DNA from 2 places in the Pseudomonas sp. 1152_12 genome. Region 1 is predicted to be linked to the other one. Evidence: riboswitches for the same ligand, from Rfam matches in the RefSeq annotation. Region 1 holds a riboswitch; the other holds the start of a gene.
The links. Region 1 has a riboswitch for cobalamin ahead of FW764_RS26510 (ABC transporter substrate-binding protein). Riboswitches for the same ligand answer to the same signal wherever they lie in the genome.

Region 2: another riboswitch for cobalamin. It lies ahead of FW764_RS20705 (CbtB domain-containing protein); the one in region 1 lies ahead of FW764_RS26510 (ABC transporter substrate-binding protein).

Annotation. Positions count from the first base shown of each region.
Region 1 covers NZ_VXCW01000022.1:12,399-19,638, forward strand. Annotated here, with positions in the region: gene FW764_RS26490 (aldehyde dehydrogenase family protein) at 1-421, shown strand, start outside; gene FW764_RS26495 (ATP-binding protein) at 487-1,506, opposite strand; gene FW764_RS26500 (RAD55 family ATPase) at 1,516-2,982, opposite strand; gene FW764_RS26505 (hypothetical protein) at 2,979-3,413, opposite strand; cobalamin riboswitch at 3,531-3,724, shown strand; gene FW764_RS26510 (ABC transporter substrate-binding protein) at 3,842-4,852, shown strand; gene FW764_RS26515 (FecCD family ABC transporter permease) at 4,849-5,853, shown strand; gene FW764_RS26520 (ABC transporter ATP-binding protein) at 5,850-6,614, shown strand; gene FW764_RS26525 (GNAT family N-acetyltransferase) at 6,684-7,181, opposite strand; gene FW764_RS26530 (alpha/beta hydrolase) at 7,178-7,240, opposite strand, start outside.
Region 2 covers NZ_VXCW01000011.1:71,607-78,846, forward strand. Annotated here, with positions in the region: gene cobN (cobaltochelatase subunit CobN) at 1-2,895, opposite strand, end outside; gene cobW (cobalamin biosynthesis protein CobW) at 2,899-3,966, opposite strand; cobalamin riboswitch at 4,060-4,259, opposite strand; cobalamin riboswitch at 5,136-5,340, shown strand; gene FW764_RS20705 (CbtB domain-containing protein) at 5,437-5,625, shown strand; gene FW764_RS20710 (CbtA family protein) at 5,637-6,344, shown strand; gene FW764_RS20715 (cobalamin biosynthesis protein) at 6,341-6,733, shown strand; gene cobM (precorrin-4 C(11)-methyltransferase) at 6,804-7,240, shown strand, end outside.

The DNA of each region.
Region 1 (7,240 bases):
CCAGGCCACTTTGGAAGAAGGCGCGACCCTGCTGCTGGGTGGCCACAAAATACCCGGCGCTGGCAACTACTATGCGCCCACCGTGCTGGCCAATGTCACCGAGCAAATGACCTCATTCAAACAGGAACTGTTCGGGCCGGTAGCCTCGATCATTACTGCCCGCGATACCGACCACGCCGTGGCCCTAGCCAACAACAGCGAGTTCGGCCTGACTGCCAGCATCTTCACCACCGACCCGGCCAAGGCACGGGATATCTCCAACCAGCTGGAAACCGGCGGGATCTTCGTCAACGCCTTCAGCGTGTCCGACCCTCGAGTGGCATTTGGCGGTGTGAAAAAGAGTGGCTTTGGGCGGGAGTTATCGCACTTTGGCGTGCGCGAATTCTGCAACGCGCAGACGGTGTGGTGGGATCGCAAGTAAGCCAAATCCTTCTGTGGCGAGCGGGCTCGCCACAACCGGCTCGCTCACCACAAGGATGGCGCTAATCAGGCATTCAACAACGGCAACGTCACCACAAACTCACTGCCACGGCCCTTGCCTTCGCTGATGGCGGTGACCTTACCGCCATGCGCCTCAACCAACGCTCGAACCACCGTCAAGCCAATCCCCAACCCTGAACCGTTAAAGCCGACGGCGTGCTCGTCCTGCACGTAAGGCTCAAAGATCAACGGCAACGCCTTGGCCGACACGCCAATGCCGTTGTCCGCAATGCTGATCCTCAGCTCATCCGCCACGCTGACTGACAACACAATGGCGCCCCCCACCTGCGTGTATTTGGCAGCGTTGGCCAGCAGGTTATGCAGAACTTGCGCAAGGCGCCCCGGGTCTCCACTGAGCATCAAGCTGCCATCGGGCAGGTGGGCATAGAACCGCTGGTTTTTTGTACGCATCACCGGGCCGCACGCATCAATGGCGCGCCTCAGAATTTGCAGCATATCGACCTCCCGGCGTTCGACACGCAGCTTGCCGGTGCTGACGCGTGACACGTCCAGCAAGTCGTCTACCAGTTGTGAAATATGCTGCACCTGGCCTTCGATCAGCTCACGCATGCGCGGCAACTGGTCGCTCGGCAGGCGCACCATGCGCTCGGCGATCATGCTGATCGGCGTTAACGGGTTGCGCAGCTCATGCGCGACCATCGCCAGAATGCTTTTCTGCTGGCCCAGCGCACGCTCAGCGGTTGCCTGCAAGTCTTGAGCGCTAAGCGCCGCGATCACCAACTGGGCATTTGCCTCGCGAAGCTCCTGGTACAAGCGCTGCTCTTCTAGCCGCGGCGGGGTTACCGCATCGGATTGCGCAAGGAGGATCGCCAGCACCAGTTGCTGATTGGCCTCGATCACCTGCTCAACCTGCTGGGTATCCACCAGACGGCTACTGGCTTCACTCAATTGCTGCTGCAGAGCAGCAAGCACGGCACGCGCCTCAACGGTTTTTTGGCCAAGCAGGAAGAGTTCGTGAGCGGCAGAGGTCAACTCACTTTCATTCTTGCCGCCGGTTTCGCTCATGAGCCAGGCTCACACATGTTTGTCTCCCACCAAAACCTGCTTGGTCGGTCGGCCGCCCAGCAACCCTTCCTGCTCGGGCAACATGTCGCGAATCTGCAGGCCGTTATCGTCGATGTGGTACTGGCGCAGCTGATCAGAGTGCGCACTGGCGCGCACCTTGACCACAGCCATGATGCGCAACAAACGGCTCTCTACTTCGATATAACGCTGCACGATGATCGCGTCGGTCAAAAACGCAGTGCCATAGGGGCTAAAACGCAGGTCGGTGTAACGGTCTTCAAGCTCCGAGGTCATCAATACACTAACCCCGGCAGCGGTCAGCGCGGTCACCATACGCGACAGCGACTCGCGAAAATCTGCACGAAACGTTGGCGCCAACGCCAGTTCAAAGCCCGACAACGAATCAATCACCACGCGGGTGGCGTTCAAGCGGCTGATCTCGCCAAGCAGCAAGTGCACGATTTCATCAATGGACAGGTCCGGCGCACGACTGTCCACCAGGCCCACCTGTCCGTTCTTGATCAGCTCGGCCAACTGGCGGTTTTGCGAGTGGTTGGGCCGCTGCTCAAAGACCGCAATCACCCCGGTTTCACCGTTGCGTGCGCCTTCGGCCAGAAAGGTTGCCGCCAGGATGCTCTTGCCCGAACCCGAAGGCCCGGCCACCAGCAGCGAATAGCCACGAGGCAAGCCGCCGCCTAGCATCTCATCGAGTGCCGGCACGCCCATTTTCAGGCGCGTGATCGGGAACGTCGACGGCGCCTCAACTAAACGATTGATAGCGGCCGGCGAGAACACCTTGATCCCCGAGGTGGCAATACGGAAAGTGTGCAGTCCCGGCAATGTCGGTTGGCCGCGCATCTTCATGATTTCCATCTTGCGCACCATCGAATTGCGCTCGACGCTCTGGCGCAGCCAAATCAGGCCGTCGGCCACGGTGAAGATCGGGTTGGTGTCGGTCTCAGTGAAATACTCGCCGATCAGGAAGGTCGTCGCCTGCCACGTGGTCATCAACATGCCCAGTTGCTGGATAAACTGCGGCAGGTTGTTATTCGGGTTGTGCTGGGTCTGGCTGGCCAGCACCACGGAGCGGAAGGAATCGACAAACACCAATGACGGCGAATGCGCTTCGACCTCGCTGACAATGCGCCGTAATACCTCGTCCAAGTCCCCAGCCAGAGTGTCGTCGGCGAGGTTGATATAGCGAATCGACCGGTTGATCGCTTCCTCGTCGAAAAAATCGAATTGCTGCTGGTAACGCAGCATTTTCAGCGGCGGCTCACCCAGCACCGTAAAGAACAGCGCGGGTCGCTCCGGCGTGGCCAGGGCGAACATCATCTGGTGCGCAAGGGTGGTTTTGCCACAGCCTGGCGGGCCTGCGATCAGGTTGAACGAAAACTCCGGCAGGCCTCCGCCCAGGACCTCGTCCAGTCCTGGCACACCGGTGGCCAGACGGTTGATAGTCACTTTGGTGCTCATGGCGAAATTTCCTGCGAAGAGGTGTCGCTCGAAGAAGGCTGCCACACGTCAACCAGCAGACGTGCGGTGAGTGAAGGCCCGATCAGCGTGGTCAGAAGCTCGTAGAGGGTTGTCAGCAACACCTCACCGAAAAACAGCGCATCGGTTTCGTTCTGCTCGACGAGTACGGATTTTAGGGCAATCAGGTCCGTCGCGGCCGGCACACTGCCATAGGTGCCGGCCAAGCGTGGATGGGTCGCGACGCACAGATGAAAGCTGCGGCGGTACAGCGCGATAACACCTTGCTGGCCGATAATGGGCGTAAGTGCTGCGCCCATGTCCTGCAAAATCGAAACAATCGCCGCGGCGATGCTTGCAGTGTCAGCGTGCGGGCCAACACGGTGCGCCAGAGAAGCTACGATCCGGCGGCTCTCTTCGCTAAGCGTGGGCATGTTGACTAATATCTGATGAACAGAGATTGATGGTACACCCTCTGCCGCAAGATAGAGCCCCCACAGACCGTGGCAGATCAAATGGGCGCGGATGAGGCTCCCCCTGCCTGCCACGATCGTCTAACATACCGCGCCGGTTCCCGAACGGGACTAATAGGGAATCCGAAGCGCAGACCCTCGCGCCAATCGGAACTGCCCCCGCAACTGTAGGTGCTGAGCCTGCTCCACATCGCCACTGGGCATTGCCCGGGAAGGCCGGAGCGTGGCGATGACGCATCAGTCAGGAGACCTGCCGGCCCAGCAACCATCACTAACCGGCGGGGTGTCCGGGAAGGACATCCGTGCCCTGCCCTATCGGCAGCATCCGTGGTGTATTTCCACGCCGTACCGCCCCTGTTTTCACGTACGGTTCACACGGAGATTGCCCCATGCTGCCACGCGTTACCGTCTTGCTCACCGGCCTGGGCTTCTGTGCCCTGGCCCACGCAGCGCCTACTCACTACCCGCTGACACTGCAGAACTGCACCAGCACCCTGACCTTCCAGCAGGCGCCCGCGCGCAGTGTGACCATCGGCCAGGCTGCCACCGAGATGCTTTACGCCTTGGGCGTTGGCGACACGGTGGTTGGCACGTCACTGTGGTTCAACCGCGTATTGCCGCAGTTCAAGGCGCAGAACGACAGCGTCGAGCGCCTGGCCGACAACGAGCCGAGTTTCGAAGCGGTCATCGCCAAACGCCCGCAACTGGTGGCCGCCGAGCTGGAATGGGTGGTTGGCCCACAAGGCGTGGTGGGCACCCGCGAGCAATTCCACGAATTGAAAATCCCCACCTACGTGCTGCCCTCCGACTGCGAAGGCAAAGACAACCTGGTGGGCGCCGACGGCACGCGGCTTGAGCCGTTTCGCATCGACACGCTCTATAAAAGCATCCGCCAGTTGGCCGAGATTTTCGACGTACAGGCTCGCGGCCAGCAACTGAACGCAGAGCTCAAGGCACGCTTGGCCAAATCCGTCGCCACCGCGCAGGGCAAAGGCCTCAAGCAGGCGAGCGCGCTGGTGTGGTTCTCCAGTTCCGAGATGGCCAGTGACCCGTATGTGGCCGGCCACAAGGGCATCCCCGAATTCATGCTCCAAACCCTGGGCCTGCAAAACGTAGTGCAGTCCGATGAAGAGTGGCCCGCCGTTGGCTGGGAAACTCTCGCCAAGGCCAACCCGACCTTCCTGGTGATCGCCCGCATGGACCGCCGCCGATACCCGGCCGACGACCATGAACACAAACTCGCCTTCCTGCGCAGCGACCCAGTCACGCGCAACATGGACGCGGTGAAAAACAACCGCATCATCATTATTGACGCCCTGGCGCTGCAAGCCAGCATTCGCATGTTCGACGGTCTGGAACAACTGGCCGGCGCCATCGACAGCTACGACCTGCCTAAATGATGCGCGCCCTACTCGCCCTCTCGCTGCTGGTGCTCGCCATACTCGCTGGAGTGGCCATCGGCGAAACCGCCATCGAGCCACAGGTGGTGCTGCACGTACTCGCCAACAAACTGTGGGCGGCCGGCTACCTGCTGGACCCGATCGACGAAGGTGTGGTGTGGAACTACCGCCTGACCCGTGCCCTGGTCGCCGCCGCGTGTGGGGCCGGGCTGGCCACCTGCGGGGTGATTTTGCAGTCGTTGCTGCGTAACCCGTTGGCCGACCCTTACCTGCTGGGCATCAGCGCCGGCGCCTCGACCGGCGCGGTGCTGGTCGCACTGCTCGGCGTGGGCGGCGGGTTGATTTCGCTGTCGGCAGGCGCGTTTGTCGGCGCCATGGCGGCCTTTGCACTGGTGATTTTGCTGGCGCGCGCCAGCGGTTCATCCAGTGGCACCGGGCAGATCATCCTGGCAGGCATCGCCGGCTCGCAACTGTTCAATGCCCTCACCGCGTTCCTGATTACCAAGTCGGCCAGTTCCGAACAGGCGCGCGGCATCCTGTTCTGGCTGCTGGGCAACCTCAGCGGTGTGCGCTGGCCGTCGGTGTGGCTGGCGGTGCCGGTAGCGGTTGCAGGGTTGGCGGTGTGCCTGTGGCACCGTCGCGCGCTGGATGCGTTTACCTTCGGCACCGATTCAGCAGCATCGCTGGGCATTGCGGTGCGCCGCGTGCAGTTTGTGCTGGTGGGCTGCGCGGCGCTGGTGACAGCGGTGATGGTGTCGATTGTCGGCTCAATCGGCTTTGTCGGGCTGGTGATCCCCCACGCTGTGCGCCTGCTGGTCGGCACCGGGCATTCACGGTTGCTACCGGCCAGCGCCTTGGGCGGCGCGCTGTTTTTGATTGCCGCCGATGTGTTATCGCGCACCTTGATCAAGGGCCAGGTGATCCCGGTCGGTGTGGTGACGGCATTGGTGGGCGCCCCGGTGTTTGCGCTGATTTTGATTGGCCGGAGGAATGCTCGATGACGGTGCTCAGTTGCACGGGCCTGGGCTTCAAAGTACGTGAGGCCGAGTTGCTGCGCGATATTCACCTTGAGGTTCAAGTGGGCGAAACCTTAGGCATCGTCGGCCCGAACGGTTCCGGCAAATCCACCCTGCTCAAACTGCTCGCCGGCTTGCGTACACCCGGCAGCGGCGAAGTGCGCTTGGGCGGCCAACGCCTGGGCGACCTGTCGCGACGCGCCATTGCCCAACAGCTGGCGGTGGTGGAACAACAGGCGGACACCGACGACGCCATCCGCGTGTTCGACGCTGTGGCGTTGGGCCGCACACCGTGGCTGTCGGCGCTGAGCCCGTGGGCCGCCGAGGACGACGCCATCGTCAACCAGGCGCTGCATGACGTGGACGCCGCACACCTGAACAAACGCGCATGGCGCAGCCTCTCCGGCGGCGAACGCCAGCGCGTGCACATCGCCCGCGCCCTGGCCCAACGGCCACAGATTTTGTTGCTGGATGAACCGACCAATCACTTGGATATCCAGCATCAACTGGCAATTTTGAAGGGCGTGCAGGCGCTGCCGGTGACCACGCTGATTGCGCTGCACGACCTCAACCAGGCGCTGACCTGTGACCGCTTGGCCGTGCTGGATCACGGGCGCTTGGTGGCGTTGGGCGCGCCGCTGGAGGTGCTGACACCTCAGCGTTTGCAAGACACGTTTGGCGTGCAGGCGCATTACCTGACGGACCCGTTTGATGGGGCGCAAATATTGCGATTGCGCTCAAACTGAGGAGCCCCAGCCAGCCTCTATCCTATGAAGATCGGGCTTCTTGTGGCGAGCGGGCTTGCCACAACAGCGTTATAGGTGCCGCTGCATATGCGTCGTCCGCCACACCGGATCGGCTTCAACATCGACAATCTCAAACCCCTGCCGAAGCCAGAAATCAATCGCCCCCGCGAGAAAAGGATGAGTATGCAGGTAAACCACTTCGACCCCATCCGCCCGTGCCTGCGCCTCCAGCGCGCGGTACAACTCACCCGCCAAACCAAAACGGCGGAACGTTGGAAGAACAAACAGGCGCACCACCTCCACCGTTTTAAGGCCCAGGTAATTCAACTGAGGGAAGCGACCGTCATAGGGCAAATAGCCGATGGCGGCGACGATTCGGCCTTCGGCCCTGGCGATCAGGAACTGGCCGTCGCCGTGAAGGTAGACCGCCTCGAACCGCGCCAGATCGTCCGGCATGCCGGTGGCGCTGAGTGTGGGAAAAAGCTCAGCCCGCGCCAGCAAGACAAAGCTCAGTACCCCGTGGATATCGCTAGGGCTGACCCTCTCAATGATGGGTCTCTGGCTCATAGTCGCTGGCCTATCCAGGCCCGACTGTAAGCCAGCACGCTGTGCGCGATCGCCACCGG
Region 2 (7,240 bases), on a different contig from region 1:
GGCGTCGCGGAAGAACCCGGACACACGCAGCGTCACGTCGACGCGCGGGCGGTCGAGCAAACTGATCGGCAGGATTTCAAAGTCATCCACCCGTTGGCTGCCCGTGGCCCAGACCGGGCGCACGCCCATCAACGCCATGGCCTGGGCGATGTCGTCGCCGCCGGTACGCATGGTGGCCGTGCCCCATACCGACAGGCCGAGCTGGCGCAAGTGATCGCCATGGTCTTGCAAGTGCCGTTCAAGGATCAGGCTCGCGGATTGGAAGCCAATGCGCCAGGCCGTGGTGGTGGGCAGGTTGCGCACGTCCACGCTGAAGAAATTGCGCCCGGTGGGCAGCACATCCAGGCGCCCGCGACTCGGCGCGCCGCTGGGGCCGGCCGGTACGAAAAGGCCGCTCAAGGCATCCAGCAAACCGCGCATTTCCGCCGGCCCGCACGCGTCCAGGCGTGGCGCGACAACGATGCGAAGGTTCTCAATGACCGATTTCACGTCTTCCCAGCCGGGCTCTTCAAGTTGTTCAAGCGGCCCTTCCAGCGCCTGCTCGATCAAGCGCGCGGCATACAACTCCAGGCGCTCGCGGGTATCACCGGCGGTGCGCCAGCGCTGTTGATCGATTTTCTGCAACACCTCGGGGCGGCGCCCGGTCCAGGGCTCGGCCAACGCGCAATCAAGTGGATCAAAGCCCAGCTCGAAAGCCTTGGCCAATACGCGCAACAAACTCGATTGCGGGCCACGACCATCGCCGCGCGGGATGCGCAGCAAGGCCAACAACGTGTCGATGCGCAAGCGGCCTTGGGGCGACTCGCCAAAGATATGCAGACCGTCGCGGATCTGCGACTCCTTCAAGTCGCACAGATAGGTGTCCAGACGCGGCAACCAAACGGCCGCGTCGGCGTCGTTCTCCAGCTCAAGCTCCTGGTCGATGCGCGTTTCGCGCACCAGCTTGAGGATGTCTTTTTGCAGTTCAAGGGCGCGGCGCGGGTCGAGCAATTGCGCCTCGTAATACTCGTCCGCCAACAGCTCAAGATTACGCAGCGGGCCGTAGGTTTCGGCGCGGGTCAGCGGCGGCATGAGGTGATCGATGATCACCGCCTGGGTGCGCCGCTTGGCCTGGGCGCCCTCACCCGGGTCGTTGACGATAAACGGGTAGATGTTCGGCAGCGGCCCCAGCAACGCATCGGGCCAGCAGTTCTGCGACAGCCCTACGCCTTTGCCCGGCAGCCATTCGAGGTTGCCGTGCTTGCCCACGTGGATCACGCCGTGGGCGCCATAGGTGTGACGCAGCCAGAAATAAAACGCCAGATAGCCGTGCGGCGGCACCAGGTCAGGGTCGTGGTACACCGCGCTGTGGTCGACTTGATAACCACGCGCTGGCTGGATGCCGACGAAGGTCAGGCCAAAACGTAGGCCGGCGATCATCATGCGGCCATCGCGGCACATCGGGTCGTTGTGTGGTGTGCCCCAACGCTCCAGCACGGCTTGGCGATTGGCTTCGGGCAAGCGCTTGAACATCGCCTCGTAATCATCCAGGCCCAGGCTTTGATGGCACGGGCGCAGGTCGAGGCTGTCGAGGTCGTTGGTCACGCCACCGAGCAATTCGTGGATCAAGGCGGTGCCGCTGTGGGGCAACTCACTGGGCAGCGGATAGCCTTCGGCTTGCAGCGCGCGCAGGATATTCAGCGCCGCCGCCGGGGTGTCCAGGCCTACGCCGTTGCCGATGCGGCCGTCACGGGTCGGGTAATTGGCGAGGATCAGCGCGATGCGTTTGTCGGCATTCGGCACCCGCGCCAGTTCGACCCAGCGGCGTGCCAGCTCGGCGACGAAATCCATGCGCTCGGGTGCGGCGCGGTAGCACACCACATCGGACTGGCTGCGCTCACTGCGCCAGGCCAGGTCCTTGAAGCTGATCGGCCGGCTGATGATGCGCCCGTCCAGCTCCGGCAAGGCGATGTGCATCGCCAAGTCGCGCGGGCCGAGGCCTTGTTCGCTGGCGTCCCAGCCGGGTTGGTTGTCCTGGGCGCAAATCGCCTGGATCACCGGGATGTTGCGGCGAAACGGGCGCAGGTGCGGCGCTTCAGGGCTGGATTGGGCGAAGCCGGTGGTGTTCAGAATCACCGCCGCCTGCACTTCATCCAGCAAGTCCTCGACCACCGCCAGGCAGCCGGGCTCTTTCAAACTGGCCACCGCCATCGGCAACGGGTTAAGGCCCGCCGCCTGTAAGCGCTGGCAGAACACATCGATAAAACCAGTATTGGCCGCCTGCCAATGCGAGCGGTAGAACAGCACCGCTGCCACCGGCCAATCGGCATGCCAGTCCGCCTGCCAATCATTCAGGCGTGCGTTGGCTATGTGCGGGTGATAAATCGCGGTGCGCGGCAGGGTTTGCGGCTCGGCCCAGGCGTAGTCGCGGCCCAGGTAGCGGCTTGCCAAACAGCGATAAAAATCCAAAGCATTGCCCAGCCCGCCCTGGCGCAGGAAGTGCCAGAGGCGATCACGATCGTCTATGCCTACGGTGCTGAGGCTGCTGAGTTCCGGGTCCGGGCGGTCATCGCCCGGCACCAGGATCAGTTGCACGCCGCGCTCGGCCAATTCCACCAGGCGCTCGATGCCGTAGCGCCAGTAACCGATGCCGCCGTGCAGCGAAATCAGGATGACCTTGGCATGGCGCAGCACCTCATCGACGTACAGGTCGACCGAGGCGTGGTTTTGCACCTGCATCGGGTTGGCCAGGCGAACGCTTGGGTAGTCGTCGGGCAGCTGTTGAGCCGCTTCGGCTAACAACGCCAGGCTGGAATCACCGCTGCACAGGATCACCAGTTCAGCGGGGGTTTGGCCTAAGTCGGCAATATTGTCGTCGGAGACGAAACCGCCGGGCTGGGTCCTGAGCAGGTGCATGGGTTAAACGCTGAGCGCCGCGCGCAGTTGCGCTTCGAGGCCCGCCGCGTCCAGTTCCTGACCGATCAGCACCAGGCGCGTACTGCGTGCTTCGTCGGCGCCCCAGGCACGGTCGAAGTGCTTGTCGAAACGCGTGCCCACGCCCTGGATCAGCAGGCGCATCGGCTTGTTCGGGATCGCGGCGAAACCTTTGACGCGCAGGATGCCGTGCTGCACCACTAACTGAGTCAAGGCGTCGAGCAGCAACGCTTCGTCGGCTTGCGGCAGGTCGATGGAGATGGAGTCGAAGGCGTCGTGATCGTGGTCATGCTCGCCTTCATCGTCGTGGTGATGGTCGTGGTGGCTGTGGCGGCCGTCGATGTGTTCTTCGGAGCCAGCGCCCAGGCCGATCAGCACGTCCAGCGGCAGGCGACCGCTGCTGGCTTCGATGACTTTCACCGCTGGCGGCAGCTCTTCGGCGACTTCCAGCCGCACGCGGGCCAGGTCTTCAGGGCTGATCAGATCGGCTTTGTTGAGGATCACCAGGTCAGCACTGGCCAGTTGGTCGGCGAACAGCTCGTGCAGTGGCGACTCGTGATCCAGGTTCGGGTCGAGTTTGCGCATGGCGTCGACCTGGTCCGGGAACGCGGCAAAGGTGCCGGCGGCCACGGCTGGGCTGTCGACCACGGTGATCACTGCGTCAACGGTGCAGGCGCTGCGGATTTCCGGCCACTGGAAGGCTTGTACCAGCGGTTTTGGCAGGGCCAGGCCGGAGGTTTCGATGAGGATATGGTCGAGGTCGCCGCGACGGGCAACCAGTTCGCGCATCACCGGGAAGAACTCTTCCTGCACGGTGCAGCACAGGCAGCCGTTGGCCAGTTCGTACACGCGGCCGTTGGCTTCTTCTTCGGTGCAACCGATGGAACACTGCTTGAGAATTTCACCGTCGATGCCCAACTCACCGAACTCGTTGACGATCACGGCGATGCGACGGCCCTGGGCGTTGTCGAGCATGTGGCGCAACAAGGTGGTTTTGCCCGAGCCAAGAAAGCCGGTAACGATGGTGACGGGGAGTTTGGCCAGTGTTTTCATCGGATGCCCTTTGGGGCGGGCATACGGGACGATAGGCCCTGCGACGGCGCGCAGCAGCGGATTTCGTCACCGGATCACCCCGCCCGGTTGAAGTAGAAAATCGGTTGCGAGGCAGGTCTCCTGGCTTGGGGCGTGCGGGTCTTGCGACCGGCGCTGGCTGCGCCTTCCCGCCGTATTGGCAGTGGCGTGGCAGTCAGCTAAACCCTTTACAGTTGCGGGGGCAGCCGCGGCTTGGACCGCGTTCCCTTCTTAGCTTCGGCGTGGGCCGAAGAACCTCGAAGGTGCAAGGCTACGCAGTGCGTGGGGGATGGTCAATGATGGGGTTGGTTGGTTGGTGTACATATCCGTTCTTGCCGTAACGGCCACTAATGGTTCCGCTCTTACAGCGGCTCACTTTGGAAAAGCCCCAAAGTAAGCAAAGGGCTCTTGCCCCACCACTCGGCACCTCGCCTAGGCTCGGTGTGCCCTCACGCAGGCTGTGGACCGTGGGCCGCCGCGATGGGCCATCCTTGGCCCAGCGCGGCTAACCCGGCGTCCTGCCGGGTTACCCACGCTCCACAGCCTGCGTTCGGCCAGCGTGGTTTAACGGGGCGCCTAAGATCAAGATCAAGATCAAGAGCAAGAGCACGGCGGCCTAGTAGCCGACCTGAGTGGTTAGATCAAAAGCAAAGCCGAGGCGGCCTGAAAGCCGACCTGATCTTGGAGGCTGAACTCAATCAAATGTGTGTGGCTTGCCTGCGATGGCATCAATGGGTTGTGCCTGATACACCGAGGTGCCTGCATCGCAACGGTGCGGCGATCCGACAAGCCCGCTCCCACAGTTGGATCTCGGTACATCAGACAGAGAGTGTGCTGCTGTGCTTTTGCCCTGCTTTTGCTTCAACCACTCAGCTCGGCTACTAGGCCGCCGTGCTCTTGCTCTTGACCTTGATCTGAGGCGCCCCGTTAAACCACGGATTCAAGCCGGCGTGAGGGCACACCGAAGCGTGAGCGAGGTGCCGAGTGGTGGGGCAAGAGCCCTTTTGGTTACTTTTGGCTGGGCCGGCATTCCGGGCTCTTTTCCAACAGTGACCCGCTGTAAGAGCGGAACCCTACGAAGCCGTTACCGCAGCAACGGATATGTACCCCAAAAAAACTCCCAATTGACTCCCCTCCCACCCCCATGCTCTCCTACACATCTTGTTTCGGGTGCCCTTCACAGGGTGAAACGGGAAACCGGTAAATCATGCCTGCATGACCAGTCCGGTGCTGCCCCCGCAACGGTAAGCGAGCGAAGCGTCACAGCCACTGTGCCTGCAAGGCATGGGAAGGCGATGCTTTTTAGACCCAGTGTCCCTCGCAAGCCCGGAGACCGGCCCGAAAAATCAGATAACAAACCCGCGGTGGGCGGGCGCTGTTCAGAACCCCGCGTGCCCGGCTCGCGGGGTTTTCATGCGCTCGTTTCACCCTGACACCCAGAAGGGACGCGCCATGTCGATCATCAGCAGCACCTCGCACACCGCCAGCAGCACCACCACCCTGAGCCAACGCCTGACCGCCGCAATCGGTGCGTCGATCCTCGGCGCGTGCCTGGTGTATTTCGCCGGTTTCTCGCATATCGAAGCGGTGCACAACGCCGCCCACGATACCCGCCACAGCGCCGCGTTCCCGTGCCACTGAGACCTGCCGACATGATCAAGCGTATCGCCCAAACCGCAGGCTTCACCGGCTTGCTGGCCGCCCTGTTGCTGACTCTGCTGCAAAGCTTCTGGGTCGCCCCGCTGATTCTGCAGGCGGAAACCTTTGAAAACGCCCCGGCCGCTGCCGAAGTAATACCCCATGAACATGCACAAGGCGCCGCCGCTCACACCCACGACGCGGAAGCCTGGGAACCGGAAAATGGCTGGCAACGTGTGTTGTCGACTACCGGCGGTAATCTGGTGGTGGCGGTTGGTTTTGCCCTGATGCTGGCCGGTCTCTATACCTTGCGGGCACCGACCCGCACGGCTCAAGGCTTGCTGTGGGGCTTGGCCGGTTACGCGACGTTTGTGCTGGCGCCGACCCTGGGCCTGCCACCGGAGCTGCCAGGCACCGCCGCCGCTGACCTGGCCCAACGTCAGGTCTGGTGGATTGGCACGGCTGCGTCCACCGCTACCGGTATCGCGCTGCTGGTGTTTGGTCGCAGTTGGCTACTCAAGGTGTTGGGGGTGGCGATCCTGGCCGTGCCGCATGTGATCGGTGCCCCGCAGCCTGAAGTGCATTCGATGCTGGCGCCACAAGCGTTGGAAGCCCAATTCAAAATCGCATCGCAACTGACCAACGTCGCCTTCTGGCTGGCCTTGGGTTTGATCAGCGCCTGGCTGTTCCGCCGCAACCGCGACGGTCAATACGCGGCATGACGTTGGTGGTCGGCCTGGGCTGCCAGCGCGGTTGTGATGTCCACACACTGCTGGGCCTGCTTGACACCGCCCTCGCCGAGGGCGGCATCGAACGCCATCGCGTCACCGCGCTGGCCAGTCTCGACCGCAAGCAGAATGAACCTGGGCTGCTCGCGCTAGCAAAGGTGCTGAACCTGCCATTGCACTGTTTCAGCGCCGCACATTTGGCGGTTTTTGAACACCGCCTAAGCCACAAATCAGCAGTCGCTTTTGCCCATACCGGCTGTTACGGCATTGCCGAAAGCGCCGCCCTGGCCTTGGCTGAACAGCTCTCCCACGGCCCGGCTCGCTTGCTGATCACGCGTAAAAAAGTCGCCCAGGCCACCGTTGCATTAGCCTGCACCGATTAAAAACCCGATAATCGCCCTTCTCGATCATGAGCAATCTTCATGCTCGCCCGATTTTCAACAGGAATTCCCCATGACCGTCTACTTCATCGGCGCAGGCCCCGGCGATCCGGAATTGATCACCGTCAAAGGCCAGCGGCTGATCCGCAACTGCCCGGTGATCATCTATGCGGGCTCGCTGGTGCCGGCAGCAGTATTGGAGGGCCATCAGGCGGAACAGGTGGTTAACAGCGCCGAGTTGCACTTGGAGCAGATCATCGACTTGATCAAGACCGCCGCTGCCAAGGGCCAGGATGTGGCGCGCGTACACTCCGGCGACCCAAGCCTGTATGGGGCAATTGGTGAGCAAATCCGCCATTTGCGTGAGTTAAATATCCCGTTCCAGATCATTCCAGGCGTCACAGCGGTGGCGGCCTGCGCGGCATTGCTGGAGACGGAGCTGACCCTGCCGGATGTCGCTCAAAGCGTGATCCTGACCCGTTATGCCGATAAAACCAGCATGCCTGCAGG